DNA from 2 places in the Viridibacillus sp. FSL H8-0110 genome. Region 2 is predicted to be linked to the other one. Evidence: predicted binding sites of a transcription regulator. Region 2 holds the regulator's gene; the other holds the start of a gene.
The links. Region 2 encodes NrdR, which represses ribonucleotide reductase genes. Its sites were predicted from a motif close to AACACNATATATNGTGTT; they were not measured.

Region 1 (16,229 bases), 370 kb from region 2:
ATGGTCCTAGTGCAGCTCCGGTAAAAGATACTGAAACTACACTATTCATAACTAGAAACATCGAATAGCACATGACTGTAGCAGAAACGACGCTTAATACAAGTACTCGTATAAAGTCAGCCATTCGAGCAAAAGATATTTCTGGCATGAAACGAGATAGAAAATCAAAAATCAAAGATGCCGTCAACAGAGGAATTAGCCATCTCCCCGTTAAAAATACAGCAAATTGAATGAGTAGTAATAACATAGGATGCCACGCCATTAATGACATAGCTCCTGCTGAGATGGCCATTGCAGACATTAATATTGGATAAAGGGCACTAAAGAATGCAATCATATTCTCAGATAATGCCTGCATCATAGTAAATGATTGATAAACTGGCTTTAATGTCGTAGTAAGTATAGCGATAAAAAAGAAAACCCTTGTCCACTCTTTAAATTGAGGCATTATAAAATTTAATAATAAAAAGAGTAGTGCATAAAAAAGTAATGAAACGAGTGTAAATAATGTGTCCTTGAAGGGGGCGACCAAAATCTCCTGTAACCAGTCCAATCTTGCCCTCCTATCTTTTTTTGACGTTTACCCAAAAATCTCTTCTATTAAATTGAGTTTGTCCATAAAAATGACAACCTTTATCTACTATGGTTCGATCAAACGTTGCCAAATTGAAAATAATTCAATTATCTCTTTTAGCCAAAGCGATAAAATAACAAGCTTTACCGCTGTATGTGATAAAAAGGCAAGTGCTTCATAATCCTGGTCATTTAAATGTTGTGACACGGCTGTTGAAATGAAATATATAAATGCACTGCCTAGGATAAGCGATAAATATGGGATCTCAATTGGAAATGCATGCAATAACCTTTGAAGAAACGGGATGAATAAACGCATTAATAAAAAGCTCATTAATAAGAAAAAAAACACCGTATAAAAGACACGATGCAAAGCAGGAATTGCCATTTGAATGAACATTAAAAGAATAAGCATAATCACAGCGTAAAATAATATCGTCATAAGCTCAGGTAGCCGTTAACCATTGGAAGAAGGTGAGAATTTCATCAAAGAACAAACGCAAAAAATGAAGTAGTTCCGCTGCGATATACATATAGGCTAGAAAATAAAGAAAAAAAGAAAATTCCTTTTTACCGGTTTGTTCAAAGAAGATATGTAAAAGCGCAATCACAAGTCCAATACCGGCGATGCGTAGAATGTCTTGAAGTTCCGTAGCTGCCCCTCCTCTTGTATAATCTAATCTATGCAAAGTTAGAAAGAGTTATGATTTCCAATCATACAAACATCGAATTAGACAAAAAAATCGACCCTTATAGCATAAGCTATAAGGGTCGATTTTAAAGAATGACTTAATTATCCACGAGATACGTAAGTGCCTTCTTCAGTGTTAATAACTAATTTGTCACCAACATTAACAAAGAATGGTACTTGTACAACTAATCCAGTTTGAACTGTTGCTGGTTTAGAGCCACCTGAAGCTGTATCACCTTTAATACCTGGTTCAGTCTCAATTACTTCTAGAAGAACTGTATTTGGAAGATCAACACCAAGGATTTCTCCTTCGTAAGACATGATTGAAACTTCCATGTTCTCTAATAAGAATTTCAATTCGTCTTTAAGTTGGTTTTCAGATAATTCAATTTGGTCATAAGTTTCAGTGTTCATGAACACATGATTATCACCTGAAGCATATAGATATTGCATTTTGTTATTGTCAATTTGAGCTTTCTCTACTTTTTCACCTGCACGGAAAGTTTTTTCCATTACTGAACCGTTACGTAGGTTACGAAGTTTTGATCGTACAAAAGCTGCACCTTTACCAGGTTTTACGTGTTGGAAATCTAGTACACGGAAAAGTCCACCGTCTACTACGATTGTTAGGCCTGTACGAAAATCGTTTACTGAAATCATGAATGTTCCTCCAATATTACTTTATAAAATGATTAGTTCTTTTGTGGAATGAGTTAGTTTTTCATTACCTGTCTCTGTGATTAATGTATCGTCCTCAATACGGACACCACCGATTCCTGGTAGATAAATACCAGGTTCACATGTCACGACCATACCTGGTTCTAATACAGTAGGTGAACGGAATGATAATCCAGGACCTTCATGTACTTCTAAACCAATTCCATGACCTGTTGAGTGGCCAAATGCCTCACCATATCCATGTGCTTTAATATAATCACGTGTTACTGCATCAGCTTCAATACCTGTCATACCTGGTTTAAACTGCTCTAATCCAAGTAATTCAGCATTTAATACAATGTTGTAAATTTCCTTCAATTGATCTGAAGGCTCTCCAACTGCAACTGTACGTGTTGTATCAGAGATATAGCCGTTATAGAGCGCACCAAAATCTAAGGTGACAAAATCACCAGTTTCTATTATTTTATCAGTTGCAACGCCATGTGGCAATGCCGAGCGTACACCTGATGCAACAATTGTATCAAAAGAAGATGAAGTTGCTCCTTGTTTGCGCATGAAGAATTCCAATTCATTTGATACTTCTAATTCTGTTTTGCCAGCTTTAATAAATGTTAGTATATGCTCGAATGCAGCATCTGCTATTTCACAAGCGACCTTTATTATATTAATCTCTTGTTCCGTCTTAATCAAGCGGATTTTTTCTACTAAACCTGAAACTCCGACTAAATCAGTTTTTAGATGTTTCGAATATATTTCAAATGTGCTATAACTAACATCTTCTTTCTCAAATGCTAATGTTTTGATACCCATCTCTTGTACTTGATTAGCTATTTCTTCAATGATTGTAGCTTGGTGTTGTACAATTCGATAATTTTGCACTTGCTTAGCAGCTTGTTCTGTATAACGGAAATCTGTAATAAAGACTGCATCATTTTGTGAAACAATTGCTACCCCAGAAGTTCCAGTAAAATCAGTCATGTAACGACGATTATAGTCATTTGTAATAAGCATTGCATCAAGCCCTTGTTCTTGTAATGCTGCTCTTAATTTTTTTAGTTTTTCCATAATAATCAATTCCCCCTGTTATTGTTCTAAAAACATGCGTAATGCAAGTTGGTACCCCTTAGTCCCTAATCCAGAAATTTGTCCCACACACTCTGGTGCTAAATATGAGTGGTGACGGAATTCTTCACGTTTATGTATATTCGAGATATGCACCTCGATAACAGGTACATTTACGGAAGCGATAGCATCACGTATCGCAACACTTGTATGTGTATATGCACCTGGATTAAAGACAATGCCAGCAATTTCATTGTCTTCAGCGTCATGAATCCAGTCTATCAACTGGCCTTCGTGATTAGACTGCTTTAATTCAATTGTGGCACCAAACTCACCAGCTAGCTTTTGAAGGGCTTTATCTATATCTTGAAGAGTTTCCGAGCCATATATTCCTGGCTCTCTTTTACCTAATCGATTTAAATTAGGCCCATTTAAACATAAGTACTTCATATCTCTCCCCCTCCGATTTGAATGAATTTATTTTACCACATCAGTATTATAAGGCATTTTACTTCGGGTGTCTAAACTTTCTGCTTTTTTATGGAACATTGCAGTTTCTACTATAAAACGTAAATGCATGGCGATTAAAACGAAGATAGGGATCGATACTTTTTTTAACTCTACCGTACCGAACATCCACCACTGTAATCCAAATAGAAAAATAACACTCAATCCCATCGCCGCTATATCTGCACGAATAGCAATGCAGAGTTCACTTAAATAATAAATCACTATTGCTAAAACAAACAACATGACCGCTAATGTTGTCCATTTAAATAATGGCATATGTCCACTGAATAAATGCCATCTCTTAGACCACCCGATTGGACTCCAATGAATGATTGAAAATAATTGTAGTAATCGTAAACAAACCGTGAACGACACGGCACTTAAAATGGATGTCCAAAACAAGACATGTATTTTCAAAACACAACACTCCTTTTTTACAAGCATTGCCTCATTTTCAAAAGCTATTCTTTTCCTAGAGCTTTTTTATAATTTTTAGTACAATAAGAACAGTTGAATATACAAAAAGAGAGCGGTGTGGCAAGTGAAGGATCAACCTCAGACTCCAATTTATGGGGGGCAAGCATTGATTGAGGGCGTAATGATGGGCGGTAAAGAACATACTGTATCCGCTATTCGCCGTAATGATGACTCAATAGAGTATTTCTATGTTAAAAAAGAAAAAAAGCCAGCGCTTCAAAGGCTGAAAAAGATCCCTTTTATTAGAGGGATAGTTGCTATTATTGAATCAGCTGCAAACGGCTCCAAGCATTTACAATTTGCAGGTGATCGCTATGATGTCAATCCAGGTGAAGAAGTTGAAGAATCCACTGAAGAAGGTTCGAAGCTCCAAATGATTTTAGGAGTAGCTGCAATTGGCGTACTTTCATTCCTTTTCGGTAAATTTATTTTCACATTGATTCCTGTATTCTTGGCACAGCTTTTCCATACATGGCTTCCAGGAAAAACTGCACAAATTTTGTTAGAGAGTGGTTTCAAACTAATATTGCTACTCAGTTATATTTATTTTGTATCACTGACTCCACTTATTAAACGTGTTTTCCAGTACCACGGCTCTGAACATAAGGTTATAAATTGTTATGAAAACGGTCTACCTTTAACAGTAGAAAATGTACAAGCTCAATCACGTTTACACTACAGATGTGGTAGTAGTTTTATGTTATTTACAGTTATCGTAGGTATGTTCATCTACTTCTTAGTACCAACAGATCCGTTTTGGTTACGCATTGTGGATCGTATCTTATTAATCCCAGTTGTACTTGGAGTGGCTTTTGAAGTATTGCAATGGACTAATGCTTGTCGGAATGTACCAGTACTGCGCTATTTAGGTTATCCTGGTTTATGGCTTCAATTACTTACAACAAAAGAACCCAAAGACGACCAAGTAGAAGTCGCTATCGCTTCGTTTAATAAATTATTAGAAATCGAGAAAGACCCAAAAAATATATCAGTAAACTAATAGAAACGCAGAAGAACTCAGGAGCTCTTCTGCGTTTTTATTGTTGTTCCCAAAATGACAATTTACACAAATGGTTTTAATTGGTATATTTTAATAAAGGAGGTTCTTTCTATTGAAGAAGAGACTTTTTCTTATTTCTGCTTTTTTGTTACTTATTAGTAGTCTGTCTTTTTTATATTTTTATATTATTAAAAATGGCAATCCTTATACGATGCTTTTAGTTCAATATCATATGAAAAAACATATGGAAAGAAACGACATTACGACAGAAATGTTAATTCTCGATAAATCTGGTTACATAGAACCTAAACAAGTAGTACACAAAGATTATTATCGCGGCTTATTTCAATTACGATTTAAAGATGAACCGCAAATTACTTATTATTACGGACTACATAAAGAAAATAAAGCAATCATTCAATTTTGCGAAGAGAATCCGTTAGTTGTACGCACCTTTAAAAAGGCGAAACATAGTGAAGAAATTTGTGCAAATGCTTATAAAAACTAAAAAAATCTGTGCAGAAATTGCACAGATTTATTTGTTTTTATTAGCGCGAAGCTTTTGAATGCCTTTTGCTCCAAAGTAACCAATAATCCAAAATACAAGAAAATATAAGCCATATCCCCATGCAGAGCTGTTTAATACCGTAAACAGGATAATGATAAAAGCAATATAAGAAACTGCTAATGCAATCCATGGATTAATATTATTTAAAGCACATGAAATTCCCTGCACTAAAAAAGTTAATGGGAAAATAAGGACTAAGCTAAGTAGAAAATAGGATTTATTTGCTTCATCATTTCCAAAAGCCCCTGTCAATGTCATCGCGATAACACCTAACATCGCAAACGCCGGGAAGAAAATACCCGCAATTTTATTACTCACATGATCACTCCTAACAAATTGTCTTCATTTTATCATGAATGTTCACATAGGTGAGGAATAAAAAATTACGTTTATCTATTTAATTTTACTACTTTAAAAAAATCATCATAATCATTTATTTGAAAATCTGCCACTTCACAATTCCCCTGATACATACAACTCACCAGTCCAATTTTCTTTGCCGGGATTAAATCGAGTTCTCTATCTCCAATCGCGATATCTAAATCATATTTATCATGTAAATATTGATACGAAGTTGGGTCAGGCTTGCGTGGATAGCCATTTTCAACAGTCACAATTTCAACGAAGTATTTTTCAAAACCATAGTATTGGAGAATATCCAGAACAGGTTGTCTCTCCTTATGTGTCATAATGACATTTTTGTTTGCAAATCGCAAAATTTTCTCAACATCAGGAAACGGCTTTATACTACTTGGTGGTAACTCTAGATTAAGCTTTTTAACTTCTTTTATTTGTTCATCTGTTAATTTAAAATGATTAAATGCATGTGTCGCTGAAATCTTCAATTCACGATAAATATCTTCTCGAGCAACTGTGCCATTTAGTACTTTATACAAATTTTCTGTGTATGCTGGATATGTATCAAATAAAGTACCGTCAAAATCCCATAAGATATTCACATAAACCCTCCTGATTTCTACAAATTTATTTAGTATGTCCTCGTAAAAGTTGTTGTAATTTCACATAATGTATCGCCTTTATTTTACCACGGAAATATTCATGTATAAATTTCTTCTAATACTATAGAAATAGTATTTACTTTCTTCTTTTTTCTAAACTTAATCTACCTAATTTTTATCCTCTGGGACCTTTCTAACTGCCCTTTTAGTTGAATAAGAAAAAGAGCTGTCAGAACAGCTCAGAGATTTTCTTACAAAAGCGCTCGTTAGTTTAAGTGCATTTTTCCACAAATTTCATTTTAATTCTGCTCCATACTTATTGCTACTTATCTATTCTTTAATAGAATGTTGTAATGAAATTACTGAATTTTTATTTTGAATGCAACCGTTTGAAACCATTATATTTCTCATTTGAGTATTATCAACTTGAGTCATCCCTAGATAAGACTTTGCCTTAAATTCATCTTTCAATCTGTGTAATCCTATTAAATGTAAGTTTTTGCCCGGCCTTTTCCCTAGAAAATCAGGATGAATGCCTATCCAAAAAATGCGACCTTCTTTTTCTGTATTTGGCTCTATATGAGGAAAAACTACACCAACTGGTTCATTATTAACTAAATACACTGTATACATTTTCTCTACTTGTGATGGAAGCTCAATCCTCATTCCGGTTAAAAACTTCTCTGTATCAATATAATTTTTACCCATTACTTCAGATAAAAAAGAAATAGAGTTATTCTCAGAAATTGACCATACCTCATAATTCGGTATCGATACATCTAATGGTGTTGTATAAGATCTCGTATATATAACTCTTTCGCCAATAATTTCCATTTTAGTTCTAGTACAATTTAAGCTATCCAAAAAAGTTTTAGGACACTCAAACTTTACTTTTTTCAGTTTACTGCTTTTTAGTTGAGTTAAAAGCTCGTTTATAAGCGTATCTATTTCAGTAGCTTGATTATGTCTATTCTCTAAAATTTCTAAAATGATTACATTATCACCTTTTATGTAATGCACGCCAAATCTTTGTAATTTTTGAAGTAGTATATCCATTTAATTTCACCCCTTTTATAAAAATTCTTTACTTTTTTTAAATTTCCTTCTTTCGTTAACCTGCCCCGTTCGTTGAATAAAAAAGAGCTGTATGGACAGCTCAATGATCTTCTACTAAAGCACCCTTTAGTTAAAGAAGAAACAAATCTCGAATTAAATACTTTTTATAACTTTTGCTGGATTTCCCGCCACTATTGTATTAGTAGAAACATTTTCATACCAACAGAACCTGCAGTAACAATTGAATTATCACCCCCGTTTGTGAAAAGGTAGTCTAATTGTCGAATAGCCCCCTTCCTCTCAGATTTGCGGAAACAGGCTCCTTTCCTATTTCACGTGCCCATATAGATAACTGACCGATATGGTGGATTTCGTGAACAATGACATGACGTATGATCTCTCCGTGTGTACATTCAATGACTCTGCTCCTGATTGGTGTGTCTCTAGAGCTAATCGGTTCTTCATTGAAATCGGTTTCTGAAAGTTTCCGAGAATCCATTTCATTTGTCCAAGATGTCACAAATGGCTTCACTTTCTCATGGTATTGAGCTGAAAGATTTTTCACTTTTTGTAAGCTGGCATAATCCTCAAACAATGGCTCCTCAGGTACTGGTTCACCTCGCAAACCTAAGATCCACATATATTCCACATCTACAATGTGAAACAGGGTATGTAGGATACTGCCGAACCCACCGATCCGTTTCTTTAATAGTTCTTCATCAGGTATGTCTTCGCACCATGTAAACCAATCATTACGAACTTGCCAGTTATATTGAAACAGTTTCAAAATCACAACAACCTCCATCTTTTAAATATCCCCCCATATTAAGAGATGTTCAAAACAGAAAGAGTATTACCTCCTTATTGAACTAACCTGCCCCGTTAGTTCAATAAGGAAAACCGAAATAATTACATTTCGGTTCAACTTTTTTATAAACAGTATAACTTTCTTCAAAACAGTATATCTTTCTTTAAAACGGTACGACTTTCTTTCAAGTTTACATTAGGTATTTTATTGTCAAAGTATTACTAGAACTATTCATAAAACTAAACCTCATTCAAAAGGAAAGGACTCCTCTTCATCTATTAATGAAAGGGGAGTCCTTAATGGTTGTTATGGTTTTATTTTAGATAACCATCTTTGCGCTCGTTAGTAGCTAGAAGTCAGTATATTAAAGACCACATTTAAGTTGTGCACCGCAATTTGTGCATGTGTTACAGCCACCTAGTTCTTCGACTGTTCCTTTGCGACATACTGGGCATGTGTTACCGACTTCAGAGCCGATTGTTACGTTTGTTGAGCGTAAGTCTTGAATAGTATCGATTAAAACAACTGGACGTTTTTCTGCTACTTGTTCTTCTTGTAGAGTGTCCTCGTCCATAACGTTTTCTTCTGCTTTTAGAGTTAATACTTGTGAATCACGGCTACCATCAACATAAACTGTACCGCCTTTAGCGCCACCATTGTATAAGCGTTCGTACACTTTTTGTACTTGATCTACAGTGTAACCACGTGGTGCATTTACTGTTTTAGAGATTGAGCTATCAATCCAGCGTTGGATAATACATTGTACATCTGCGTGTGCTTCTGGAGCTAATTCCATAGCAGTTACAAACCATTCAGGAAGATTTGCTTCATCTGCACCTGGGTTAGCAGCTAAATATTCTTGTACAATATCAGCTTTTACTTCAATGAATTTACCAAGACGACCACTACGGTAGTAAGTAAATGAGAAGTATGGTTCTAATCCAGTAGAAACCCCAACCATTGTTCCTGTTGAACCTGTAGGAGCTACAGTTAGTAGGTGCGAGTTACGAATACCGCCTTCAAGTACTGCTTCACGGATATGTTCAGGCATTTTTTGCATGAAGCCTGTTTCTGTAAAGCGTTTGCGAAGTGCTAATGTTTCAGATTCTGTTTCTCCTGTTAGGAATGGGAAACTACCTCGTTCTTTTGCAAGTTCAGTAGATGCTTCGTATGCTGTTGTCGCAATCGTCTTAAAGATTTCATCAACAAGGATGTTACCTTCTTCAGAGCCATATTCTTTTTCACAGTAGATAAGTAAATCAGCCATTCCCATAACACCTAGTCCAACACGGCGTTCGCCTAATGCTTGTACTTTGTTGTCTTCAAGGAAATAAGGAGTAGCATCGATTACGTTATCTTGCATACGTACTCCGACACGAACTGTTTCTTTCAACGCTTCAAAGTCCACTGTTTTCGTATCTTTTTGAGCAAATTGCGCTAAGTTTACAGCTGCTAAGTTACAAACTGAATACGGCGCAAGTGGTTGTTCTCCACATGGGTTTGTTGCTACAACTTTTTGACCGTATGCTTTTGCATTTGTCATATCGTTTGCGTTGTCGATGAAGAAAATACCTGGTTCTGCTGAGTAAGTTGCACAGATATTGATTAAGTTCCAAAGTTCACGTGCTTTTACTTTACGGTAAGTACGTACAGCATGGCCCATTTCAGCCCATTCACGAACATCGCCAACTTCATGCCATGTATCGTTATAGATTTTCATTTCTTCAGCATTATATGATTCGACAGCTGGGAATCGTAAATCAAATTCAGCATCAGCTTCTACAGCTTCCATGAATTCATTTGTGATTGTAACAGAAATATTCGCACCAGTTAGGAATTCAGCGTTATGCACGCTGTATGTTCCACCGTCACGTAATTTCGTCTCAGCATCACGAATAATGGCTTCATTAAAACCACCGACACCAGGGATAGTTTTATAATTAATAATACCTTGATACATCGCTTCTTCTTGTTGCGTTAAAGGTTTGAATTTTAGTTTTTCTTTTGCTAGACGTTGGATTGTTTCATCCGTTGTATTTTCGATTAAGAAACGTAAAATACGAGGGTTTTGCATTTTTGAAATAATAAATTCAATAATATCCGGATGCCAATCTGCCAACATAATCATTTGTGCACCACGACGTGATCCACCTTGTTCAACAAGATGAGTCAGCTTAGCAATATCATCTAACCATGAAACAGATCCTGATGATTTACCATTGACACCACGAGCAAGTGTGTTTCGTGGACGTAATGTAGAACCATTAGTACCTACACCACCACCGCGACTCATAATTTCCATTACTTGTTTACGGTGATCACTAATGCCTTCACGAGAGTCTGCAACAAATGGCATTACGTAACAGTTAAAGTAAGTAACATCTGTTCCTGCGCCTGCTCCGTAAATAACACGTCCCGCTGGAATAAAGTTTAACTTCACTAATTGTTCGTAGAATTTTTCATACCATTCTTGGCGTTTTTCTTCTGTTTTTTCAACGGCTGCTAGGCCAGTTGCATTACGTTTTGCAATTTGTTCGTAAAAGACTTCAAGAGGCTTCTCAATAACGTCTAAAGAACGTGTGACAATTCCTGTTTGTTGTTCAGAATCATCATCAATAGCACTTCTATAATCTGCTTCAATCAGCACTTCTGCTGTTTTCTTTTCTGCATTAATTGAAACGATATAACCAAGACCACGTGCTGGGAATTTAGGGTCAGCTTTGACCGTTAAAACAACAAAATCCCCTGCTTTTAGCGTTTTCTTTTCCGTATCTTTAAAAGAATAACGGTCGATCATGACTAAGCGAGACACACCTTTATGTGTTATATGCATGTCCTCTGTGATGGCATGAACTTGTGGAAATTGTTGAATATCATTATTTAATTGTTGTACATTAATCGTCTGATTATGATGCTGTGAAGCAAGTACCATTATCATTCGCCTCCCTATTTAGATCGCGCTCTAAACACTATATATAGTGTTTGTTCAAGACATTACGATACTATATATTGATAAGAAAAGCAAATAGGGTGATTTTGAGCAAAATGTTGATTTAACAACATTGGAAGCGATTTTTCGATTTTTGCAAAGCTAAAATAAGTCAAAAAGACTACTATTTTCTAAAATTCCATTCATCACTTTCATAACGAGTTTTTGCTAAATTATTAACAAAATCCATTTGTTCCTTCGTTAACGTGTACGGTACAAGTTCAATGTCTAACCCGTCCTCAAATCCTTTGCGGAAAGCAGATATACATGTCTCAACATCGACAGGTTTTTGTGCTAACTGATTAATAGCTACCGCTTTTTGTGGTAAATGTTTGCGCATACGCTCTCTTGAAGCTTCCGATGGAAATTTAAAAAGAGAAATCAATTTTTCATCATCGAGATCGATTAATATCGCTCCATGTTGTAAAATGACACCTTCTTGTCGCGTTTGTGCACTACCTGCTACCTTTTTACCTTCTACTACTAATTCATACCAACTTGGCGCATCAAAACAAACCGCGCTCTTCGGAGTTTTCAAATCTGCTCGTTTTTCTTCTGAATCAGGAACTGAAAAATAAGCATCTAACCCTAAGTTTCGGAAACCTAGTAATAAGCCTTCGCTTAATACTCTATAAGCTTCAGTCACCGTTTTAGGCATGTCTGGGTAGTCTTCATTAACAATGATGCTATATGTTAGTTCATGTTCATGTAAGACTGCACGACCGCCAGTAGGACGGCGTACAAATCCTAAATTTAATTTATGTAATTGTTCAAAATCAATATCTTTTTCAGCACGTTGAAAATATCCAATAGAAAGTGTTGCTGGATTCCATTCGTAAAATCGTATTACTGGTGGAATTAAACCTTTACTATGCCAATGTAGGAGCGCTTCATCTAATGCCATATTGAATGCAGGGCTACAAGGACCTGAATTAATAAAATACCATGTTGTTTTCATTTGGTCTCCTCCTTATAATCAACTTATCTATTTTAACAAACTCATTGGACTATCGCTACATGTTCTTTTATAATATTACTGTAGATAGAAAGGGGTAAGACGATTTGAGTTGGTTATATACATTAGCAATTGTTTTATTTGTGGTGATTGTATACGCTTTAGTAAACGCTCTTCGTTTCAAAAAAGCAGTTACAACTTTAACACAAGAAGAATTTATTGAAGGTTATCGTAAAGCACAATTAATAGATGTGCGTGAGCCAAAAGAATTTGACGGTGGTCATATTCTAGGCGCTCGTAACGTCCCAACCTCACAACTTCGTCAACGCTATAAAGAAATTCGCCCAGACAAACCTGTTTACTTGTACTGCCAAAATGCTGGACGTAGTGCACGTGCTGCTATGTTATTAAAGAAAAAAGGCTACGATCAAGTATACCAATTACAAGGTGGATACAAAAATTGGACAGGCAAAATCAAAGTGAAATAATTTGATTGCGTTGCAAATAAAAAAGAGTCATTTCTATTTATAACAGAAATGACTCTATTTTTTCTTAATTATATATTCTATAAATTAATAACGTCCATAAAGGAGGATATAATGCCAAAATTCTTATATACATTTCACGAAGATTTGCGACAAGACATCCCTAACTATGCAGATGTATCAGCGGTCTTTGAGCGCATCTCAAAAAAACTAAATGAAGTACACCCTGCTAATTTTCGTGGTGTGACTGTCGAACTAAATAATTCACAATTTCATCATCATTTACTAGAAATGATGGAAAAGGAATTAATCCGCTATGAAAATTTGAGTTATATATATGCCTCATTACCTAGCATTGTTTTAAATTCTGTCTCAGAAGATCAATTAGATAATCAGCTAAAATCAATTAAGACATTTAGTAATTCTTTAATCTACTTTCCTGATTATGAAGTAGCCATTACACAAATCCCTGTATTCCGCTCCGATTCAGAATGGCCAGAGTTTTTCTATTTTACAACAAGTGCGGAGAAAATGATGAATTTTATCGAAGCTGTTCAAGAACAGTTACGTCAAATGTTGATGGAAACTGTTACCTACTTAGTTGATGTTCATGATGGTATTAAACGACGGAGTTACGGCGAAGGTAAGCAAATTACACGAGAAGATGTTTTCTTAGAACCTTCACTTAAGCAAGAGATTTTCCGTTCGATTGATGAGTTTTTCAAGGAGGGTGGCAATTTCTTTAAACATTACGGCCTTCCTTATAAAAGAGGAATCTTATTATATGGCTCACCAGGAAACGGAAAGACTACGCTTGTAAAGTCCATTACAGGTTCTGTAACAGCTCCTGTTGTGTATTGGCAAATTACTGAGCATACATCAAGCGAGTCCATTGAAGAGGTCTTCCGTATGGTAACAAGTTTAGCTCCAGCAATACTCGTTATTGAAGATATAGATTCTATGCCCGAATATACACGTTCATTATTTTTAAATACACTAGACGGCGCTCAATCACGTGAAGGTATTTTTTTAATTGGTACGACCAATTATCCTGACCGCATCGATCCAGCTTTAATCAACCGTGCAGGAAGGTTTGATCGAGCATACGAGATTATGAATCCTACAACTGAAATACGTGCTACATATTTACGCAAATTAGATATTCAGCATATATTCACAGAAGACGAGCTAATAGATGCTGCTAAACTTTCAAAAGAACTTTCTATGTCACAACTTAATGAGTTATATATGTCAGTTGCTCTAAATTGGCATTATGATAAAAAACTCGATTACGAGAAATGTATTAAAGATTTACAAAAACAACGTAAAAAAGCCTTCCGAAATGAATGGGAAAGAAATGAAGTAAATATAGGGTTCTAAAAAAATACACTCCTAGAGATTGGTTGACTCAATCTCTGGGAGTGTATTTTTTAAAATAATATTTAATATCTTCGTAAAATAGTTCTAATTTTTCTTATTTATACCTGATTTTGATAAACATCCATTACCTTAAAAGTTTGACAAACAAGCAATAAGTCAGAGTTAAAGGTAAGATCATACTGATTGAGCTCCCAAGTGAAAAATTTTACATGCTCCCGATACCAATAATCATAGGATAAATCTCCTTCACCTTCAGCCTTTGCAAAATCACTTGTTACTTCATTCATTTTCACCAATTCGATTTTTGTATATTTTATTATTGCTAGAGGTTCATTGTTACCATCTAATACAATATCGTACTGTCCAACTTTTTGAATTTTTTCTTTTTCAAGTTCATATACACAATGAGCAGCACATGTTGCTGTTTTGCTACCATTCACAACTAAACTCCCTAAATCATCCGCCATTTCTTTGGAACCATCTCCAAACATCCATGACTCTGGAGTCGTCATATCTAATTCATTTTCTTTAGCATATGTATGCCAATATTCATCTATTTTATTGATTGACATTAGGTGCTTCCCCCTTACAATCAAAATCCATAAGTATCTAATTCTTTTAATCTATTATTTCATGTCAAGTCCTCCTATATTAGTAATGAGATAATTATATTGCATTACTTAATATAAGAGGTTTCATATGCAGTAAACAGGTTTGAATTCTATACTTACTGTTTTAATCTATAACAGTTTTTTGCTTATTGATTTCTTGTAAAATTTGTAGATTTGTTAAACCATGTTTATGTAGCAAATCATAAATGATTTTCTTTTCGTATTCCATTAGCGCCTTTGTATGCGCATCTGGAGTGAAATAGATTAACGTACTTTGTTCTTTTTGTTGCTTTATGTACAATTCAGAAATTAATTCGTCAACCGTATATTCTTGATAATCCTCTTTTAAGGATTTTAGTAAGTCATTTTGATCATTAGTTGTATCATTGATACTTTTAAAGTAAGCCATGAAAACTCCCCTTTTTTCACACATTGATTCATACTGCATTTATGTTAGCATAGCAATTTTAAAGTCATCTGTCTATGTCCAAGCGATTTTTTCCATAACTAACATGATCTTTTCATTAAGCTATTTATATACAAATCATGAGAAAACCTCTAGCAAAGTGCTAGAGGTTTTCAATATACGAATATATTATACTTCTACTGTTTCTCTTTCGTATCGTAAAACTGGGTTACGTGCTGCTCTTGTTTCATCAAGACGGCCAATAACAGTTGTATGTGGTGCATTTTGTACTACTTCTGGTGTTTCTTCTACTTCTTTAGCAATTTGAATCATTGCGTCACAGAAAGCGTCTAATGTTTCTTTTGATTCTGTTTCAGTTGGTTCAATCATTAAACCTTCTTCCACATTTAATGGGAAGTAAGTTGTTGGTGGATGGTAGCCAAAGTCTAACAGTCGTTTTGCCATATCAAGTGTACGAGCGCCTAGTTTTTTCTGGCGGCTTCCACTTAATACAAATTCATGCTTGCAATGACGGTTGTAAGGTAGATCAAAGTATGGCTCTAATCTTCTCATCATATAGTTTGCATTAATTACTGCATTTTCAGTTACTGCTTTAAGACCATCTGGACCCATTGAACGGATATAAGTATATGCACGAACATTAATACCAAAGTTACCATAGAATGGCTTCACGCGACCAATTGATTGTGGACGGTCGTAATCGAAATGATAACCTTCTTCTGTTTTCACTAAAACAGGTTTTGGAAGGTACGGAATCAAGTCTGCCTTTACGCCAACTGGACCTGAACCAGGACCACCACCACCGTGAGGACCAGTGAAAGTTTTGTGTAAGTTTAAGTGAACGCAGTCAAAGCCCATATCACCAGGACGTGCTTTAGACATAACCGCATTTAAGTTTGCACCATCATAATATACTTTACCGCCAACCGAGTGAACGATTTCAGCGATATCTAGAATATGTTCTTCAAAAAGACCTAATGTATTTGGGTTAGTCAACATA
Region 2 (16,229 bases):
TTCTTTACTAGCTTTATATGATGAAGATGCTGAGGATATGTCTGACGAAGCAAACTATCGTAAAGCAATCAAGTTGCAAGCTAGAATTTCTACTGTTGTAACTGCGTTCTCTCGTATTCGCGCAGGTTTAGAACCAGTAGCACCTAAAAAAGAGCTAAGCTACGCTGCAAACTTCCTTTATATGTTATCTGGTAAAGAACCAGAAGCTATCGCTGTTGAAGCATTCAACAAAGCATTAGTATTACATGCTGACCACGAATTAAACGCATCTACATTTACTGCTCGTGTATGTGTAGCAACATTATCTGATGTATATTCAGGTGTTACAGCTGCAATTGGCGCACTTAAAGGTCCTTTACATGGTGGCGCTAACGAACAAGTAATGAAAATGCTTTCTGAAATTGGTTCAGTTGATAAAGTTGAAGATTATATCAACGATAAATTAGCTAACAAAGTTAAAATCATGGGCTTCGGACACCGCGTATACCGCAAAGGTGACCCACGTGCTCCACACTTAAAAGTTATGTCTGAAAAGTTAACTAAATTAACTGGACAGCCTGAATATTATGAAATGTCAGTGAAAATCCACGAAATGGTGACTGGACAAAAAAATCTACCACCAAACGTAGATTTCTATTCAGCATCTGTATACCATTCATTAGGTATCGATCACGATTTATTCACTCCAATCTTCGCAGTTTCACGCGTATCTGGATGGGTAGCTCATATCTTCGAACAATATGCTAACAATCGTTTAATTCGTCCACGTGCAGAGTATGTTGGACCAGGAATGCAAAAATATGTACCTGTAAACGAAAGATAATTGGTATAATAAAAAAGTCAAGGGCGGTGCTAGGTTTTGGCACCTGCCCTTTGATTATGAATATTAGGAGGCAATAAGTTCATGTCTAACGGTAAAATCGTAGTTGAAAATGGCGTACTTAAAGTACCAAACAATCCAATCATCCCATTCATCGAAGGTGACGGAATCGGTCCAGATATTTGGGCAGCAGCATCACGCGTAATCGATGCAGCAGTAAAACAAGCTTACAATGGCGAAAAATCTATCGAGTGGAAAGAAGTACTTGCTGGACAAAAAGCATTCGACCAAACTGGCGAATGGTTACCACAAGCAACTCTTGACGCTATCAATGAATACTTAATCGCAATTAAAGGACCTCTTACTACACCAATCGGTGGCGGTATCCGTTCTCTAAACGTAGCATTACGTCAACAACTTGACCTTTATGTTTGTTTACGTCCTGTACGTTACTTCGAAGGTGTTCCTTCTCCAGTTAAACGTCCTGAAGACACTGATATGGTTATTTTCCGTGAAAATACAGAAGATATCTATGCTGGTATTGAATATGCTGAAGGTTCAGATGAAGTTAAAAAACTTATCAACTTCCTTCAAACTGAAATGGGTGTTAACAAAATCCGTTTCCCAGAAACTTCAGGTATCGGTATTAAACCAATATCTAAAGAAGGTACACAACGTTTAGTTCGCGCAGCTATTAACTATGCTATTACTGAAAAACGCGAATCTTTAACTTTAGTACACAAAGGTAACATCATGAAGTTCACTGAAGGTGGATTCAAAACTTGGGGTTACGAATTAGCTGAAACTGAATTTGCTGACCAAACATTCACTTGGAATCAATATGATGCAATCAAAGAAGCTGAAGGCGCTGAAGCTGCTGATAAAGCACAAGCAGAAGCACTTGCTGCTGGTAAAATCTTAGTAAAAGATTCGATTGCTGATATCTTCTTACAACAAATCTTAACTCGTCCAAAAGAGTTTGATGTTGTAGCAACTATGAACTTAAACGGTGACTACATCTCTGACGCATTAGCTGCTCAAGTTGGTGGTATCGGTATCGCTCCAGGAGCTAACATTAACTATGTTAGTGGACATGCGATCTTTGAAGCTACTCACGGAACAGCACCAAAATATGCTGGACAAGATAAAGTAAATCCATCTTCAGTATTACTTTCTGGCGTTCTTATGCTTGAACACCTAGGCTGGAAAGAAGCTGCAGATTTAGTAACTGCTTCAGTAGAAAAAACAATTGCTTCTAAAGTTGTAACTTACGACTTTGCTCGTCTAATGGACGGCGCTACAGAAGTAAAATGTTCTGCATTTGCTGACGAATTAATTAAAAACCTGTAATAATTAGATTCGATGAATGAGGGGATTGGGAATTTTTTCCCTTTTCCCTCTTTATATTTATTATCAAAGGAGTGTATTCGAATGACTTTGAAACGTAGTAAAATTTCTGTAATTGGCGGGGGCTTCACTGGCGCTACATCTGCTTTCTTAGCTGCACAAAAAGAACTTGGTGATGTTGTATTAGTAGATATTCCACAAGCTGAAAACCCAACAAAAGGTAAAGCTCTAGACATGTTCGAAGCTTCTCCGGTACAAGGTTTTGACGCACGTGTAAAGGGTACTTCTGATTATGCTGATACTGCTGATTCTGACGTAGTAATCATTACTGCTGGTGTTGCTCGTAAGCCAGGAATGAGTCGTGATGATTTAGTTCTAATCAATCAAGGCGTTATGAAAGCAGTAACAAAAGAAATTGTAAAATACTCTCCAAAAGCAACAATTATCGTTTTAACAAATCCAGTTGATGCAATGACTTACACAGTTTACAAAGAATCTGGGTTCCCTAAAAACCGCGTAATCGGTCAATCGGGTGTTCTTGATTCAGCTCGTTTCCGTTCATTCATCGCTGAAGAGCTAAACATCTCAGTAAAAGATATTACTGGTGTTGTACTTGGTGGTCATGGTGACACTATGGTTCCACTTACTCGCTACTCATTTGCAGGTGGTATTCCACTAGAAAAACTAATCGCTCCTGAGCGTTTAGAAGAGATCGTTGATCGTACTCGTAACGGTGGTGCTGAAATCGTAAACCTTCTTGGTAATGGTTCTGCTTACTATGCTCCAGCTGCAGCTTTAATTGAAATGGCTGAAGCAATAATTAAAGACCAACGTCGTGTATTACCATCAATCGCTTACTTAGAAGGCGAATATGGTTACAATGATATCTACCTTGGTGTACCAACTATTCTTGGTGCTAACGGTATCGAGAGAATTATTGAATTGGACTTAACAACTGAAGAAAAAGCAGCTTTAGATAACTCTGCAGAAGCAGTTAAAAACGTTATGAAAGTTCTTGCTTAACATACTTTTATTAACGAGCAGGTTGTTACCTACTCGTTTTTTTTCTGGTATAAAAAAGTTCAGATAATATGATATATGTATGCAATCACACTGTCTTTTTTTACTGATTATTGATACTATTGAAATAACAAATTATTTAAGGGGGAATATTGTGTTACTTGGCAAGAAGGGAAAGTTAGGTAAAAAAATTGAAGAGTTGTCTGTTGGCGAATCATTACAGCTAACGGAGAAAATCGAAGATAAAGACTTACTATTATATCTCGGCTTAACCAATGACAGTAATCCTCTATACATACAACATGACTTTACCTCACAGACTAGTTTTCAAAAACCTGTAGTACCTACAATCATGTTGAATGGTGTGGTAACATCAGCTATTTCAAAATATATTCCAGGTCCTGGTTCTTATATTACTTCGCAACAATTTGAATATCCGCAACCGGTATATCATTATGATACGATTCATATTTTACTTGAAGTAACCGAAGTGAATGTAAAGCTTAACGAAGTAACTGTGAATATTGAAGGACGTAATGATGAAGACCTGATAGTGATGCAAGGTAGAGTGACAGTAAATCCGCCGAATCGTGAACAAGATGATTCTGCAAATAAGAAAGAAGAAATCTAGTAGCGAAGGTTTGAAATGGGGGTTTCAAATCAATTGCGGGGGAAAAAACATGACATATAAAATACTTGTAGTAGAAGATGAAATTTCAATAGCAACATTATTACAATACAATCTCCAACAGGCAGGATATGAAGTTGTAATTGCAAATGATGGGAAAGACGGCTTACACAAAGCAATTTTGGAAAAGCCGGATTTACTATTGTTAGACTTAATGTTACCTAAAATGGACGGCATGGAAGTTTGCAAAGAGCTACGTATTAAAAAAATTAATACACCAATTATTATGTTAACAGCAAAAGACGATGAGTTTGATAAAGTACTTGGTCTTGAGCTTGGAGCAGATGATTATATGACAAAGCCATTCAGTCCACGTGAAGTAATGGCAAGGGTTAAAGCGGTATTACGCCGTTCTAAAGTGACAGAAGTAGTGAAGGAAGAAGAAGAGCATATTGAACAAACATATTCATTTGGACAACTGCAAGTACTCCCTGATCGGTTTGAAGCTTTTTTAGGAGAGGAAGTGTTAGAATTCACTCCAAAAGAATTTGAACTACTTGTCTATTTATTAGAAAATAAAAATCGTGTGTTAACACGCGATCAGTTATTAAGTGCTGTATGGAATTATGATTTTGCAGGAGATACGCGGATTGTTGATGTGCACATTAGCCACTTACGTGAACAAATTGAAGAAAATAGTCGCAAACCAAAATTCATTAAAACAATAAGAGGTTTAGGCTATAAATTTGAGGAGCCGAAGCTATGATGAAATCTCTTAAAGCTAGGTTGCTCATTGCTTTTGGATTTCTGTATGGTACAGCTCTAGCTGGTCTTGGTTTTATACTAGGCCAGCTTTTTCCTGTATATGTAGAGGATTCTATACGCTCTAATTCTATCCGATCACATGACAATATTTTACGTGCAATAGAAAAGCAAAGAATTGATTTAACTGCAGATCAAGAACAGGCTATAATAAATGCCCTACCGCTTGATTTTGGCGGAAATGAATTTTCGGATATAAGGATTCGCCTATGGATTATGCTTATTATCACTTTGATTATAACGTTCATACTACTTATGGTTGTTACTTCGCGCTTGATAAAGAATTTGGCTCAGCCTATAGATAATGTAACAAATACAGCGTTAGAGTTGGCAAAAGGAAATTATCGTGCAAGGGCATTTGAAAATGTAGAATCACCAACAATACAACTAAGTAATGCGGTTAATGTCCTTGCCCGAAACTTGCAAGATATTATGATGATTCGCGAGATGGAGCAAGAGCGTCTAAAGACGCTGATAGAAAATATGGGTAGTGCACTTATAATGATTGGGAAAGAAGGGCATGTATCTATTGTGAATAAAGCGTTTTTAGAATTATTCGATGTGCCCTATAGTACAGTCTATAAACAGGTTTTCCGTGAGTTAGGATTACCAAATGAGCTAGAACAATTTGTTGACCACGTCTTTATGACAGAAATAACATACCGTAAACAAATGCAAATAGAGATTCAACAAGAATTCCACCATATGGAAGTATATGGAGCCCCTGTAATAGGAGAGCACGGTCACTGGCTAGGGATTGTAATTATCATGCACGATATTTCAGAATTGAAAAAGCTAGAGCAAATACGTAAGGACTTTGTAGCAAATGTATCGCATGAATTACGTACTCCTATTACATCGATAAAAGGCTTTTCTGAAACATTATTAGACGGTGCTTACAAAGAACAAGGTACATTATTATCCTTTTTAGAAATTATTAATAAAGAGAGTAATCGCCTACAGATGCTTATTTTAGATTTGCTAGAGTTATCGAAAATTGAAAAGCACGGTTTTACAGTTAATATTGAACGTACAAGTTTAAAGGATGTAATTGTAAGGGCGTCTGAAATGACAGTGCCACGTCTTGAGGAAAAAAACATATCTTTCGAAGCGGAAATTGAGCAGGATGTTGTAGTTGAAGGTGATGCAAACCGGCTAATCCAGGTTGTGATGAATTTAATGACAAATGCGACTACTTACTCACCAGAGAATACGAAAATCAAAGTAAAATTATATGAACAAAACAAAAGTGGCGTCATTGAAATAATCGATGAGGGAATTGGAATTGAAAAACCTGAAATTCCAAGAATTTTTGAACGTTTCTACCGTGTTGATCGAGCACGTAGTCGCAATTCTGGTGGAACAGGTCTTGGTCTTGCAATTGTGAAGCATTTAATAGAGGCGCACCATGGTAAAATTCAAGTGGAGAGTGAAGTTGGTAAAGGAACGACAATGCGTGTTATTTTGCCGACAAAACAACCAAATTAACACAACATTTACAATTTATATATATACTCTTCATAATCCTTTGTTAATATAATATTCGAAGCCCCCTTCAACCAGTGTTTATGGAAGTGAGAATCTAGGTTTTCCTAGATTCTTTTTTTAGGATTTAAAGAGCTGAATACAGTAATTATAAAATACGAACATTTTTTCGTATTTGCATCAGTCGTCATTTTCCTTTCTACTTACACGCGTGGTAAGATAGAAGGGAGAGACGGCTTTTTGACGTTTAGGAAAAAAGAAATTCCGTGCATAATAACATATAAAGCAAATAGCTCAAAATAGAGAAAAAGTAAGAGGAGAGAGTATATATGACAAAGGAAAAGCTACTACTTTTAGATGGCAATAGCTTAGCATATCGAGCATTTTTTGCTTTACCACTATTAACAAATGATAGCGGTATTCATACAAATGCCGTTTATGGCTTTACTACGATGTTACAGAAAATATTAGAAGAGGAAAAACCAACGAAAATGCTTGTGGCATTTGATGCTGGTAAGACAACATTCCGTCATTCTACTTACGGGGAATATAAAGGTGGCCGTCAGAAAACACCACCTGAATTATCGGAGCAATTCCCGTATTTGCGAAAATTATTAGATGCGTATTGTATTAAGCAATATGAACTGGAAATGTACGAAGCGGATGATATTATCGGTACTTTGAGTAAACAAGCTGAAGAACAAAAGCTACAAGTAATCGTTGTTAGTGGAGATAAAGACTTAACGCAGCTTGCATCAGATAATACAACTGTCTATATTACACGTAAAGGCATGACGGATATTGAAAAATATACACCGGATCATATTCAAGAAAAGTATGGCTTAACGCCAGAGCAAATTATTGATATGAAAGGTCTAATGGGTGATGCATCAGATAATATACCAGGAGTACCTGGTGTCGGTGAAAAAACAGCTATCAAATTATTAAAACAATATCCAACAATCGAAGAACTATATGAAAATGTAGAACAAGTGAGTGGTGCAAAGTTAAAAGAAAAACTTACGACCAATGAAGAGCAAGCGAAAATGAGTAAACAGTTAGCGACGATTGATCGTCAATCACCTATTACTATTACACTGGATGAATTAGTGTATGATGGTCCAAATGTAGATGAGTTGTTTTCTTTATGGCAAGATTTATCTTTTAAATCATTAATCGAAAAAAGTGAATTTCAATCAGAAGCAACAACAACAAAGGAACTAACTTTTTCTATATTAGAAGATGTATCAGCAGAGCAGTTACAAGATGCGATGGCTGTACATATTGAACTTGCTGATGAGCACTATCATACTTGCGACAGATTTGGTATTGCATTAGTTGATGACAAGCAAGCTTATTATATTCCTTACGACAAAGCAATGGCTTCAATATCATTAAAAGAATGGTTAGAAGATGCTTCAAAGCAGAAGTTTATGGTTGATTCAAAAGCCGCACAAGCCGCATTATTACGTGATGGTATTAAATTAGCAGGGGTGGAATTCGATATGCTCTTAGCTGCATATATTGTAAATCCCGCTATTCCTTCCGATGATGTTGCAACGATTTCAAAAGAATTTGGTTATACTGATGTTCTATCAAATGACAATGTATATGGTAAAGGTGCTAAGAAAGCGACTCCGGCAATAGAAGCTGTGGCGGAGCATGCTTGTCGTAAAGCCAATGCGGTATTCAGCTTGCAGCCAAAATTAGAACAACTTCTTCGAGAAAATGAACAATTTGAGCTGTATAAACAGTTAGAGTTACCACTTGCTGCGATATTAAGTGAAATGGAAAGCGAAGGTATCACAGTTGATCGTGAACGACTTGTTGAAATGGGGCATGATCTAACAACGAAACTAAAAACAATTGAAGAAGATATTTATTCAATTGCTGGCCAAGCCTTCAATATAAATTCACCGAAACAACTGGGGGTTATTCTGTTCGAAAAATTGGGTTTACCTGTTATTAAGAAAACAAAAACAGGCTATTCAACTGCAGCGGATGTATTAGAAAAATTAGAGCCAGAACACGAAATTATTCGTCATATTTTACAGTACCGTCAGCTTGGGAAGTTACAATCAACCTATATAGAAGGATTATTAAAAGAAATCCACGAAGAAGATCAAAAAATTCATACAAGATTCCAGCAAGCGTTAACATCAACAGGGCGCTTAAGTTCTACAGATCCGAATTTGCAAAACATTCCTGTAAGACTTGAAGAGGGCCGTAAAATTCGCCAAGCATTTGTTCCTTCAAATCCAGAATGGCTTCTTTTTGCAGCAGATTATTCGCAAATTGAGTTACGTGTATTAGCTCATATGTGTGGTGACGAAAACTTAATCAATGCATTCCAAAATGGTTTAGATATTCATACGAATACAGCAATGAATGTATTCCACGTAGCAGAAGAGGAAGTAACATCGGATATGCGTCGTGCAGCAAAAGCAGTTAACTTTGGAATTGTTTATGGAATTAGTGATTACGGTCTATCTCAAAACTTAGATATTACACGTAAAGAGGCGGCAGATTTCATTGAACGTTATTTCGCTAGCTTTCCAGGTGTACAGGACTATATGAAAAATATCGTGGAAGAAGCGAAGCAACAGGGCTATGTGACGACTATGTTAAATCGACGTCGCTATTTGCCAGACCTGAAAAGTTCAAACTTCAATTTGCGTAGCTTTGCTGAACGTACTGCTATGAATACCCCAATTCAAGGTAGTGCTGCCGATATTATAAAAAAAGCAATGATAGATATGGCAGCAGCATTAAAAGAACAAAATTTACAAACGAAAATGCTTCTGCAAGTACATGATGAGTTAATTTTCGAAGCACCAAAAGAGGAAATTGCTATTCTTGAAAAACTAGTTCCAGAAGTGATGGGGAAAGCATTTGAACTAAATGTACCATTGAGAGCCGATTTTGCATTTGGCCCAACTTGGTATGATACAAAATAAAGGAGTGATCGCATGCCAGAATTACCAGAAGTAGAAGGTGTTGTGCGTTCATTACAACCGGTCGTTACCGGTAAAACGATTCATCATGTGACGATTTCAAAGATTATTAAACAAGCGAAAGAGCAAGGTAAAGAGTGTATTATAAAAGCAGTTGATCCTGATTCTTTCCAACAAGCAATTGAAGGAATGACTATTAAAAGCATTGAACGTCGCTCAAAATATATTTTTTTTCATCTGGAGAAAGAAGGGAATCCATATTTGCTCGTCAACCATTTAGGGATGACGGGCGCATGGTTCCATGTATCGCAACTTAGTGATATTACAGAAGAGAAATTTCTAAAGCATGCGCATGTCTTAATCCAATTCGATGATGACAATTGGCTTGTTTATTCGGATATTCGTCGTTTTGGTGAAATGCGCTTTTTGCATGAGCTAGCAGAGCATCCGCCACTACTTGAAATGGCACCTGAACCTTTTTCAGATGAAGCACTACCTCATTTTCTTGAGAGAGCAAATCTGCCGAAGTATGCAAATAAGGCAGTTAAAGAAGTAATTATGGATGGGCATGTGATTGCAGGTTGCGGGAATATATATGCGACAGAAGTGCTGTTTAAGATGAATATTCATCCAGCTCGTAAATTGTCACGAATTAGTCAACAACGTAAAATCGAACTTTTTGAGACAATTGTTCATGTTTTGCAAGAAAGTATTGATGTTGGCGGCTCGACCATTTCAGATTACAGAAATATTAATGGTGAAGCAGGCAGTATGCAACATCGTTTGAAAATGTATGGGAAAAAGACTTGTCCGACTTGTAATGGAGATACTAAACAAAAGATAATTAGTGGCAGAAACTCAGTTTATTGCCCAAATTGCCAACATTAAAGGTGTGATATAGATGATTATTGGATTAACTGGAAGTATTGCGAGTGGTAAAAGTACAGTGGCAGAAATGCTAAAAGAGTTACATTTACCAATTATTGATGCTGATTTAGTAGCCCGAGTAGTAGTTGAACCTGGAACAGAAACGCTAAAACAAATAGTAGAAGCATTTGGCGAAGAAGTGTTGCTGGATGATGGTACTCTAGATCGTCCTAAACTAGGGAGTATTATCTTCCATGAACCTGCAGCACGTAAAACGTTAAATGATATTATACATCCGGCTATTCGCCAAGAAATGCTTCGTCAACGTGATGAGTTATTAGAAAACGGTTCAAAAGATATAGTGATGGATATTCCATTATTATTTGAAAGTCGCCTTCAACATTTCGTAGAGAAGATTTTAGTTGTAACTGTCACAGAAGAAACACAATTAAAACGTTTAATGGAACGTAATAATTTATCTGAAAAAGAAGCTATGGCGAGAATTAGTTCTCAACTACCGTTATCTGAAAAAGAAAAAGGCGCTGATGCAGTTATATATAACAATAACTCGCTTGAATCAACGAGGGAGCAATTGTATAAAATATTAGGTAAGTGGAATGTACTCAAATAGGGTATTTTAGAAAAATCAGAATTCACTAACTTTTAAATGTTCATCATAATAGGTTTTACTTTCCTCAAAATGTGTTATACTAATTTTCGAATTAATAAAATAAGTATAACGCAATTACAGGAGGATATTATTCATGACAGTTTCTATTGCTATTAACGGATTTGGCCGTATTGGTCGCATGGTGTTCCGTCAAGCGATACTTCAAGATGATTTAAATATTGTTGCAATTAATGCTAGTTACCCAGCTGAAACGTTAGCACATTTGATTAAGTATGACACAAATCACGGGAAATTTGATGGGGATGTTCAATTTGAAGAAAAAGCCCTAATCATAAACGGCAAACGTGTTGAACTTATTAGTGAACGTGATCCTTTGAACTTACCTTGGAAAGAAATGAATATTGATATCGTTATCGAAGCAACAGGTAAATTCAATGCTCGTGAAAAAGCAGCATTGCATCTAGAAGCAGGAGCTAATAAAGTTATTTTAACAGCACCTGGGAAAAATGAAGATGTAACAATTGTAATGGGTGTTAATGATGAAAAATTAGACCTTTCAAAACATGATGTAATATCAAATGCAAGTTGTACTACAAACTGTCTTGCACCAGTTGCAAAAGTATTAAATGATACTTTTGGTATTGAAAATGGCTTAATGACAACTGTTCATTCATATACAAATGATCAAAAAAATATTGATAATCCACATAAAGACTTACGTCGTGCTCGTGCATGTGCGGCTTCAATTATTCCTACTTCAACAGGAGCTGCCAAAGCTCTAACTCTAGTATTACCAGAACTAGAAGGCAAGTTACATGGTATGGCACTTCGTGTTCCAACACCAAACGTTTCGTTAGTAGATTTAGTAGTAGATTTAAACAAAGATGTTACGGTTGAAGAAGTGAATGAAGCGTTCAAAGCAGCATCAGCTGGTTCTCTAAAAGGAATCTTAGACTTCACAATGGAACCATTGGTATCAGTGGATTTTAATACAAACCCAGCATCAGCTACAATCGATGGCCTAACTACAATGGTAATTGGTAGTCGTAAAGTGAAGGTACTTGCTTGGTACGATAACGAGTGGGGATATTCAACTCGTGTTGTAGATTTAACGAAAAAAGTTGCATCTGCTCTTAAGGCTTCTGTAAACGCTTAATTTTAATATAATATTCCCCTTTCTAGTAGTGTACTAGAAAGGGTTTTTTTGTTTAAGAGTAGAAAAAACTGCAATTAATTGTGAATATATGTCTGTTTTTTCTGTTAGTAACGCCCTTATATTGGCCAAAAACAGTATCTTTATCATACATCTGAGAATTTCCACTGCATTTTTTCGATTTTTTAAGGCATTATTTGATATAATAGATAAACTAAAATGTTTTGCAATCAGGAGAGAAAAAATATGAAATGTCCAGCATGTCAGTTTAATGGAACAAAGGTTATTGATTCAAGACCAGTAGATGACAATAAAGCAATCCGTAGACGCCGAGAATGTGAATCATGTGCATATCGTTTTACTACGTTTGAAAAAGTAGAAGAAATGCCGTTGATCGTCGTGAAGAAAGACGGCTCACGTGAGGAATTTAGCCGTGAAAAAGTTTTGCGAGGTCTTATCCGAGCGTGCGAAAAGCGTCCAGTAGCACTTAATCAATTAGAGGAATTAGTATTTGCTATTGAACAAGATCTACGTAGAATTGGTAACTCAGAAGTGAAGACAGAAGATGTCGGGGAAATGATTATGGATCGTCTTGCGAAAATTGACGAAGTATCTTATGTAAGATTTGCTTCTGTATATCGTCAATTTAAAGATATTAATGTCTTTATTGAAGAATTAAAGGAATTAATAGAAAGACAATCCGATGACAAATAAATGCGATATGAAGGACGGTGATCGTGGTGCATTTATATAAAGAACTACAGCCCGTTGATCGATTGTCCATTCGAATGCCATTTCCCGTATCTAGCTACGATCGCCAACTTATTACTCTGCTTTATCAGCCGTTAATAGGTGCGGAGCCCATTAGCTTATACTTTATGCTTTGGGCTGAAGGAGAAAGTACGACTGAAGCTGAATTATCACATTACCATTTGATGAACTCACTTGATATGCCGATTGCAAAGATTTTCGAGTCGCGCATCGCATTAGAAGCTATTGGTTTAATGCGCACTTGGCGTAAAGATTCTGAGGATGTACGCTCATTTATGTACGACGTGATGCCTCCTTTAGAAGCATCAGCTTTTTTTAATGATCCCTTACTATCCATGTTTTTATTTAGCAAAATTGGTGAACAAGCCTATAGACAGTTGCGCCAACGTTTCGTTCAGAAGGGTCCATCAAATGATGGCTATCAGGAAGTGTCAAGAACATTTACAGATGTCTATCGTCCTGTGCAGCATCATTTACCATCCTTTGCGAATGAGCAGACAGTTGAGGAAAGAGAGAAACCTAAAGAACTACCATTTAACTACGAGGACTTCGATTTTTCTTTACTTAGAGCTGGATTGTCAGAACAACTTGTACCATCTTCAGCACTTACTGCTGAAGCGAATGCAACAATTGCAAAGTTAGCTTTTTTATATCATTTAACACCATTAGATATGCAAAAAGTTGTTATGCTCGCTCTAGATGATCATATGATGTTATCCGAGTCAAGGTTAAAGAAATCGGCAGCTGATTATTACAAATTGACTGTTTCAACAGAACCACCTGCTATGCAACAAGCTTTCCAATCGGCAGTTAATGAGGCAGAGAAAAAGACTACAAAAGAGCAAGCTTTGCAGACGAAGGAAGAGTTATTGATTCATTACCTAGAAACAACTGCTCCAATTGATGTCTTGCGTGATATCGCTGATGGGAAAGAACCAATCCCTGCTGACATTCAGCTTGCTCAAAATCTTGTCCTACAATATCAAATGCCAATTGGTGTTGTAAATGCCTTACTTCAGTATGTTCTTTTACGTACAGACATGAAGTTAACTAAAAACTATGTCGAAAAGATTGCCTCACATTGGATTCGAAAAGGTGTGAAAACGACGAAAGAAGCAATGGACTTAGCGCGCAAAGAGCATAAGCAGTATATGGAATGGAAAACAGCTGAGCAAAAACCTGCAACGAAAAAACGTTACACCGGTGGTCGAGAAGAAAAAGTCCCTGACTGGTTTAAGAAAAATAAAGAAAAGAAACCTCAGAAAGAAGATACTATAAAAGAAACTTCAAAAGAAGCAGCTAAGAGTGATACCGATTTTGAAGAGGAAAGACGTAAAATTCTAGAGAAACTAGGAATAGAGGAAGGGCAGGTGGATTCACATGGAACCGATTAATAATCAACTTAGAAAAGTGATGGATTCACAAACTTTTCAAGAACGATACGAGCAAATGAAGCGAGAAATTCTTGAAAATAAAGGTGTCCAGCAATTTCTAGCTGACAACGATCAAGAAGTAAACAAAGATATGGTAGACCGTGGTCTAGGTAAATTATATGAATATACAGGACAGAAACATGATTGTGACGAATGTGTATCCGTTGCAAAATGTCAAAATGCATTAAAGGGCTTTGTGCCAATATTATCAATTATCCGCGATTCAATAGAAGTCGAATATACACCGTGTCAACAAAAACGCATGGAGGATGAGCGTCGTCAAGCTGCCTCTATGATTTCGAGTATGCATATGCCAAAAGACGTGTTAAGAGCGACGATCAAAGATTTAATGATTGATGATCATTCACGTGTGAATATCGCTAATCGCGCAGCGGATTTCGTTCGTGAATTTAAAGAAACGGGTGAACTTCCTCACAAAGGCTTTTATTTATATGGTGAATTTGGTGTCGGTAAATCTTTTGTATTAGGGGCTATTGCCAATGAATTGGCGACTTTACAAATCAAATCGGTTGTAGTATTTGTACCCGAGTTTTTACGTGAAATGAAAGGTTCAATCCAAGATCAATCTTTACAAGAGAAAATAGATTTTGTGAAAAAGGCGCCTGTTTTAATGCTAGATGACTTAGGCGCTGAAACGTTGTCGAGTTGGACACGTGACGAAATTTTGGGAACGATTTTTCATTACCGAATGGCGGAACAATTGCCGACATTCATCACTTCGAATCTTGGATATGATGAATTAGAAGACCATTTAGCTTATAACCAAAAAGGTGATCGTGATATGTTAAAAGCTTCACGAATTATGGAGCGTATTAAAGCTGTGACGACACCAATCCGAATGAGTGGGCAAAACCGAAGAGATCAGAAATAGTTGCATTTTTTTGATTGACTTTTTTTCCTACTTGATTTTAAACTTAATCGAGCGTATACTTTCAGTCATAATATAAAAAATGCTTTGAAAAGGACAACAATTTTTTGTACGACTTTTAGAGAGAGAAGCCTAGGCTGGAAGCTTCTTAGTACGGCAAATTATTTACCCCCTTGGAGCAGCGACAGTGAATGTACTAGTAATTGTCGACGGTAACGGCCCGTTAGCCGATCGAGAGCTTCGTCTATACCTGCACTCTTTTTAAGTGTTGGCAGTAGAAGGAAGAAGGGTGGAACCACGAGAATACAGCCTCGTCCCTTTTGGGATGGGGCTTTTTTGCGTTTTTATCTAAATGCTAAAGCGGCCCGTTCAGACTCGACAAGCACTGAAACTTTCGAAACAAAAGCGTTTTTTAGCTTTTGTCCGAGAAAGTGGAAGTGACCTCGAGAGTCTGGCCGCTGAAGCTAGAAATTTATCTAAATGCTGAAGCGGCCCACTTAAAGGAAAAAAGTCTAAAAACGCCACGTCCTGTGGCAACGACAGCGTGACCCGCATCGTGCGGCCCTAAACCTCTCGTAAGGCTAAAATAAATAAAACTAAAAGGAGATTACAAAATGGCAGACATGATTAATTTAAAATTCCCAGATGGCGCAGTAAAGGAATTTTCAAAAGGTACAACAACTGAAGAAATTGCACAATCAATTAGCCCGGGACTTCGTAAAAAAGCAATCGTTGGTAAATTCAACGGACAATTAGTAGATTTAACAACACCTTTAGAAGAAGACGGTGACATTGCAATCGTAACACCTTCTGATTCTGAAGCATTAGAAGTAATGCGTCATTCTACAGCTCACCTTTTAGCGCAAGCTGTTAAACGTATGTTCCCTGGTGTAAAACTTGGAGTAGGTCCAGTAATTGAAGGTGGTTTCTACTACGATATCGACTCACCAGAACCAATCACTGCTGATGATCTTCTGAAAATCGAAAAAGAAATGAAAAAAATCATTTCTGAAAATATCGTCATCACTCGCCAAGACATATCACGTGCTGAAGCAATCGAACGCTTCACTGCAATTGATGATGAATATAAATTAGAACTTATCGAAGCTATTCCTGCAGATGAGCAAGTATCAATCTACGAACAAGGCGATTTCTTCGACCTTTGCCGTGGTGTACACGTTCCATCTACAGGTAAGATTAAAGAATTTAAATTGTTATCAATCGCTGGTGCATACTGGAGAGGTAATTCAGATAACAAAATGCTACAACGTATTTACGGAACAGCATTCTTTACAAAAGACGATCTAAAAGCACATCTTCAAATGCTAGAAGAAGCAAAAGAACGTGATCACCGTAAAATTGGTAAAGAACTTGAATTATTCACTACTTCTCAAAAAGTAGGTCAAGGT

Region 1: MHH98_RS06725 (vitamin B12-dependent ribonucleotide reductase) is a predicted target of NrdR. The motif match lies at 11,348-11,365, and genes of this name have one in related genera.

Annotation. Positions count from the first base shown of each region.
Region 1 is NZ_JBBOPJ010000001.1:1,362,079-1,378,307, reverse strand. Features, by position in the region: gene MHH98_RS06790 (stage III sporulation protein AE) at 1-553, opposite strand, end outside; gene MHH98_RS06785 (hypothetical protein) at 641-1,015, opposite strand; gene MHH98_RS06780 (SpoIIIAC/SpoIIIAD family protein) at 1,020-1,262, opposite strand; gene efp (elongation factor P) at 1,367-1,924, opposite strand; gene MHH98_RS06770 (M24 family metallopeptidase) at 1,946-3,007, opposite strand; gene aroQ (type II 3-dehydroquinate dehydratase) at 3,026-3,454, opposite strand; gene MHH98_RS06760 (hypothetical protein) at 3,482-3,931, opposite strand; gene MHH98_RS06755 (DUF1385 domain-containing protein) at 4,113-4,991, shown strand; gene MHH98_RS06750 (DUF3139 domain-containing protein) at 5,104-5,499, shown strand; gene MHH98_RS06745 (hypothetical protein) at 5,527-5,877, opposite strand; gene MHH98_RS06740 (HAD-IA family hydrolase) at 5,949-6,518, opposite strand; gene MHH98_RS06735 (GNAT family N-acetyltransferase) at 6,849-7,574, opposite strand; gene MHH98_RS06730 (DinB family protein) at 7,849-8,364, opposite strand; gene MHH98_RS06725 (vitamin B12-dependent ribonucleotide reductase) at 8,747-11,320, opposite strand; gene MHH98_RS06720 (lipoate--protein ligase family protein) at 11,496-12,329, opposite strand; gene MHH98_RS06715 (rhodanese-like domain-containing protein) at 12,434-12,814, shown strand; gene MHH98_RS06710 (ATP-binding protein) at 12,926-14,191, shown strand; gene MHH98_RS06705 (ASCH domain-containing protein) at 14,290-14,763, opposite strand; gene MHH98_RS06700 (hypothetical protein) at 14,927-15,211, opposite strand; gene gcvPB (aminomethyl-transferring glycine dehydrogenase subunit GcvPB) at 15,398-16,229, opposite strand, start outside.
Region 2 is NZ_JBBOPJ010000001.1:990,832-1,007,060, forward strand. Features, by position in the region: gene citZ (citrate synthase) at 1-823, shown strand, start outside; gene icd (NADP-dependent isocitrate dehydrogenase) at 905-2,170, shown strand; gene mdh (malate dehydrogenase) at 2,252-3,190, shown strand; gene MHH98_RS04950 (MaoC/PaaZ C-terminal domain-containing protein) at 3,342-3,818, shown strand; gene MHH98_RS04955 (response regulator transcription factor) at 3,868-4,581, shown strand; gene pnpS (two-component system histidine kinase PnpS) at 4,581-6,125, shown strand; gene polA (DNA polymerase I) at 6,452-9,079, shown strand; gene mutM (bifunctional DNA-formamidopyrimidine glycosylase/DNA-(apurinic or apyrimidinic site) lyase) at 9,092-9,964, shown strand; gene coaE (dephospho-CoA kinase) at 9,978-10,574, shown strand; gene MHH98_RS04980 (glyceraldehyde-3-phosphate dehydrogenase) at 10,708-11,730, shown strand; gene nrdR (transcriptional regulator NrdR) at 11,974-12,441, shown strand; gene MHH98_RS04990 (replication initiation and membrane attachment family protein) at 12,465-13,892, shown strand; gene dnaI (primosomal protein DnaI) at 13,879-14,823, shown strand; T-box leader at 14,899-15,142, shown strand; gene thrS (threonine--tRNA ligase) at 15,435-16,229, shown strand, end outside.